One region of the Sedimentibacter sp. MB31-C6 genome, then DNA from elsewhere that is predicted to be linked to it. Evidence: a T-box and tRNA genes for the amino acid it is inferred to sense, from the RefSeq annotation. Region 1 holds a T-box; the other holds one or more tRNA genes.
What was found. A T-box is a leader RNA that pairs with one kind of tRNA and senses whether it is charged. The one in region 1 lies ahead of ileS (isoleucine--tRNA ligase), so its partner is inferred to be a tRNA-Ile.
Positions count from the first base shown of each region.

Region 2: it encodes a tRNA-Ile, which carries the amino acid that the T-box ahead of ileS (isoleucine--tRNA ligase) is inferred to sense. The anticodon was not compared.

Region 1 covers NZ_CP142396.1:1,688,727-1,691,116, reverse strand. Annotated here, with positions in the region: gene ileS (isoleucine--tRNA ligase) at 1-1,123, opposite strand, end outside; T-box leader at 1,204-1,420, opposite strand; gene U8307_RS08060 (FAD-dependent oxidoreductase) at 1,588-2,390, shown strand, end outside.
Region 2 covers NZ_CP142396.1:2,729,820-2,732,209, forward strand. Annotated here, with positions in the region: tRNA gene U8307_RS13110 (tRNA-Gly) at 1-53, shown strand, start outside; tRNA gene U8307_RS13115 (tRNA-Arg) at 67-143, shown strand; tRNA gene U8307_RS13120 (tRNA-Gln) at 148-222, shown strand; tRNA gene U8307_RS13125 (tRNA-Gln) at 254-328, shown strand; tRNA gene U8307_RS13130 (tRNA-Lys) at 347-419, shown strand; tRNA gene U8307_RS13135 (tRNA-Ser) at 425-513, shown strand; tRNA gene U8307_RS13140 (tRNA-Ser) at 518-604, shown strand; tRNA gene U8307_RS13145 (tRNA-Trp) at 692-765, shown strand; tRNA gene U8307_RS13150 (tRNA-Pro) at 789-865, shown strand; tRNA gene U8307_RS13155 (tRNA-Ile) at 876-952, shown strand; tRNA gene U8307_RS13160 (tRNA-Ile) at 971-1,044, shown strand; tRNA gene U8307_RS13165 (tRNA-Phe) at 1,051-1,126, shown strand; gene U8307_RS13170 (ribonuclease H-like domain-containing protein) at 1,381-2,346, opposite strand.

The DNA.
Region 1 (2,390 bases):
ATTTTAATATTGCTGGATCTGCATCCATTACAAACATTTCTGTCCAAGGTGTTCCTCTGAATCTACCTGTATCATCTACAGGGTTAACAACAGGCAGTCCATATCTCACACCAGTATTGTAGTCATCTTCACCGAAAGCAGGTGCAGTATGAACTATACCGGTACCATCTTCAGTTGTAACATAGTCAGCACATGTTACATAAAATGCTTTTTTGCCTGTAGGAATTTCGACAAAAGGCATAAGTTGTTCGTATTCCAGATATTCTAAGTCCTTGCCTTTCATCACTTCAAGAACTTCGTATTCTTCATTTATTACTTTATCTATTAAAGCTTTTGCTAAGTAATATACTTCTCCTTTTACATCTTCCTTATCTTTTGTTCTTACTTTTACATATTCAACATCTGGATGCACAGCTAATGTAACATTTGATAATAAAGTCCAAGGAGTTGTTGTCCATGCAATGAAATACTCATCTGCATCTTTTTTCTTAAATTTAACATAAGCCGTAGCAGTTTTTATTTCTTCATAACCTTGAGCAACTTCGTGAGAAGCAAGACCTGTTCCACATCTTGGACAATATGGGAGTATTTTATGTCCTTCGTACATATACCCTTCTTTGTTAAATTTATCTAATATCCACCATACTGATTCAATATAATTGTTATCAAGTGTTATATATGGATTGTCAAGGTCAATCAAATATGCCATTCGTTCTGTCATTTGACGCCATTGACTTTCATAAGTGAATACAGACTCTCTGCATTTTTTATTAAACTCTGCTATACCATAGTTTTCGATATCTTGTTTATCTTTTAATCCAAGCTGTTTTTCAACTTCAATTTCAACAGGTAATCCATGGGTATCCCATCCTGCTTTTCTTTTAACCTGATATCCTTCCATGGTTTTGTATCTACAAACAGAATCCTTTAATGTTCTTGCTATTACGTGATGGATGCCTGGCTTACCGTTTGCAGTAGGTGGTCCTTCATAAAAAATAAATGGTTGTTTTTCTTTTCTAGTTTCTACACTCTGATTTAACAAGTCTATTTTTTTCCAATATTGTGATATTTCATGCTCGTTATCTTTATATGCTACCTTTGATATATCTTTAAATAGCTTCATTTCGTCTTCCTCCTGTTATTATTTTAAACATTATATACAAATTATAAAATATACATAAAAATATAAGTCCCATGTCAAAGACATGGGACGAAATACGCGGTACCACCCAAATTACATATAAATACATTAAATATATGTCACTCAAAAATTTAACGCATTTATACGTAATTTCTTACTGCTAATTCAGAAATTAAACTCATGGATGATTTTTACTGTATTCAGAATTATAACCTCTCACCAAAATGATTATTTCTCTTAAATACTTCCTACAGCTACTGTTCCAATCACAGTTATTAATAATTATATAGTTTCTGTATTATGATATATTAATTTAAATATAATGTCAAGGAATAAAATAATTTTTTTGTTAATTGTCTTTCATTGACATGCATATATCATAACTTTTCTGAAACAATAATAAATATGCATTTAACTTATTTATAAAAAATTTTAAGAGGTGACTTATGGTATATCCAAGAAATTCATATTGGCATGAAACTGCTACTAATAAAAAGGAAACAAAATATGATAAAAAAGATTTGATAGACAAAAAATATGATTTGCTTATAATAGGTGCAGGTTTAACAGGTTTAAATACTGCATATTTACTTAGAAACAGCGGATACAAAATCGCTATAATTGAAGGAACAAATTTAGGTTATGGTGTTTCAGGATATACAACAGCAAAAATAACTGTGCAACATAATTTAATATACGATTACTTAATAAATAGCTTTAGTATAGATGAAGCTAGACAATATTTAAAAGCTAATGTTGAAGGATTAAATCTAATTAAAAATATAATTACAGAAAATAATATTCAGTGTGATTATAAAGAACAAACAGCTTATGTTTATACAACAAAGGAAAATGAACTTAAAATTTTAAAAGCAGAATTAGAAGCATATAAGTTACTTAATATAGATGGTTTTTATACAGAAGACGCACCTTTGCCTGTTAAACCATTGGGTGCCATAGGTATAAAAAACCAAGGACAATTTAATCCTTTAAAGTACTTATACAGTCTTTATAATATTTTATTGGATTATTGTGAGATTTACGAAAATATTAGAGCTATAAGCATCGAACCACACAGTGATTACCATGTTGTAAAAACAGAAGAAGGTAATATTTATGCTAACAAAATTGTCGTTACAACTCACTATCCTTTCGAGGACAATATGGGCTTGTTTTTTTTAAGACTTTATCAGGAAAAATCTTATGTCATTGCAGCAAAAACCGATTCAGCTTCCTTTGAAGGAATGTA
Region 2 (2,390 bases), 1.0 Mb from region 1:
AGCCCCAGCCTTCCAAGCTGGTTGCGAGGGTTCGATCCCCTTCACCCGCTCCAATAATTACATTGCGCACTCATAGCTCAGTAGGATAGAGCAACGGACTTCTAATCCGTGTGCCGGGGGTTCGAATCCTCCTGGGTGCACCATTATTGGGGTATCGCCAAGCGGTAAGGCACCAGACTCTGACTCTGGCATTCGTGGGTTCAAATCCTTCTACCCCAGCCATATAGTAGTCATTAATTAATTTAAAATTCATTGGGATGTCGCCAAGTGGTAAGGCACTAGACTTTGACTCTAGCATTCGTAGGTTCGAATCCTGCCATCCCAGCCATTTAATTTTTAGTATTTTGATCCATTAGCTCAGCAGGCAGAGCACTTGACTTTTAATCAAGGTGTCCGGCGTTCGAATCGCCGATGGATCACTAATGGAGAGGTATCGAAGTGGTCATAACGAGGCGGTCTTGAAAACCGTTTGGGTGTAAGCCCGCGTGGGTTCGAATCCCACCCTCTCCGCCATTTTGGAGAAGTACTCAAGTGGCCGAAGAGGCTCCCCTGCTAAGGGAGTAGGTCTGATAAGGACGCGAGGGTTCAAATCCCTCCTTCTCCGTCATTTTAATCTTTAGGGCAACTCTATAGGAGTGTAGTTAACAGATAGAATGTCACTTTCTAAATATGTTTATTATGCATGAAAAATAGGGGATTGGTCAAGTGGCATGACAGTGGTCTCCAAAACCATTAGTGGGGGTTCGATTCCCTCATCCCCTGCCATTTTAGCAGGTGTAATTTATTAGCGGGGCGTAGCGCAGTTTGGTAGCGCATCTGGTTTGGGACCAGAGGGCCGCGGGTTCAAATCCTGCCGCCCCGACCATATTTAATAGGGGCTTATAGCTCAGGTGGTTAGAGCGCACGCCTGATAAGCGTGAGGTCGATGGTTCGAGTCCATCTAAGCCCACCACTAGAAATTAATTTTCTAGGGCCTTTAGCTCAGTTGGTTAGAGCGCCCGGCTCATAACCGGTAGGTCCAAGGTTCGAATCCTTGAAGGCCCACTGCATGCCCAGATAGCTCAGTCGGTAGAGCAGAAGACTGAAAATCTTCGTGTCCGTGGTTCGATTCCGCGTTTGGGCACCATACTAAAAAACTTATATTCTTTGAATATAAGTTTTTTTATTATATAGGAAAGTTCTCCTTTCCTATATAATAAAAAACGAGGATTGCAAAGGACGGAACGTCCTTGCCGTTAAGGGGGGTGCTCAGTAAAAATGCTTTAATAAAGCATTTTTACGCCGAAGGGGGACATAGGTCCCCCTAGCGGCGTTGCGAAGCAACTCTTTTTATATCCTTAGATTACATACATTATAGAAAATTATATTGATTAAATAAAATTAGAATAATGAATCAAGAATTTTTTTTGTGATATTTATTATATTTTGAGTATAGAATTTATCATTGATTTTTATTGGTATGAGATTATTTTTTATTCCTTTTATAGCAGTATATGTATTTATGTTAAAATCATTATTATCTATATAATAAAATTCCTTGACTTTCTCATCTTTGTAAAAGCCTACCGATATTTGAATATCTAATATCTGATCTTGTGAGTTCAATTTTAAATCAAAATTCAAAGAAGGATGTATATAATCAGCTTTAAATTTAGATATTATATAGAATTTGCCATACAATGTATTTTTTTTAATACTAAAATCTGTATAATTGATTTTCACAATTAAACCATTATAAAATAATGTTTCATCATATAAGCTAAATATATTATTAAATAACATACTGAGATTGTAAACATCTTTATAATTATGCTGAAGTATTAAAAAAGAAAATTCTTTTTTAGGATCTATTTTATACGCTTCATATAAAACTGTTACATCTTGTCCAGAAATGGCATCCTCTCTTTTTATATTAAAATATCTTTCTACAGTTTTTAACTTAAGATTTTCTATTTGAATTTTATTTCTAACATGACGCATATCATTATATAAATCAATTTTAATATATTTATTAAAATCAAAAGTGATTTCATTTTGTAAGTATTTGCCAATTAAAAAGGGAATATCAAAGCTGTTTCCATTATAAGTAATAACAAAATTTTTGTCATTTATTAAATCTTTTAAATATTTAAGTATTTCTTTTTCATCAGTTTTGTTTTCACAGAATAGTTGATATATTTTAAAATTATTATCAATGTATAACATTACCGTTATTGAAATTATCATTGAAAATTTGCGAGAAAGTCCTGTTGTTTCAATATCTAAAAAAAAAGAATCTTTAAGTAATTTATTTATATAAAGATTATCAGATAAGTTGTTGTTTATCTTGTTACAATTTACTATCATTTTTCCTCCAATCTACAATAAATTATAACGAATCAAATGAGATT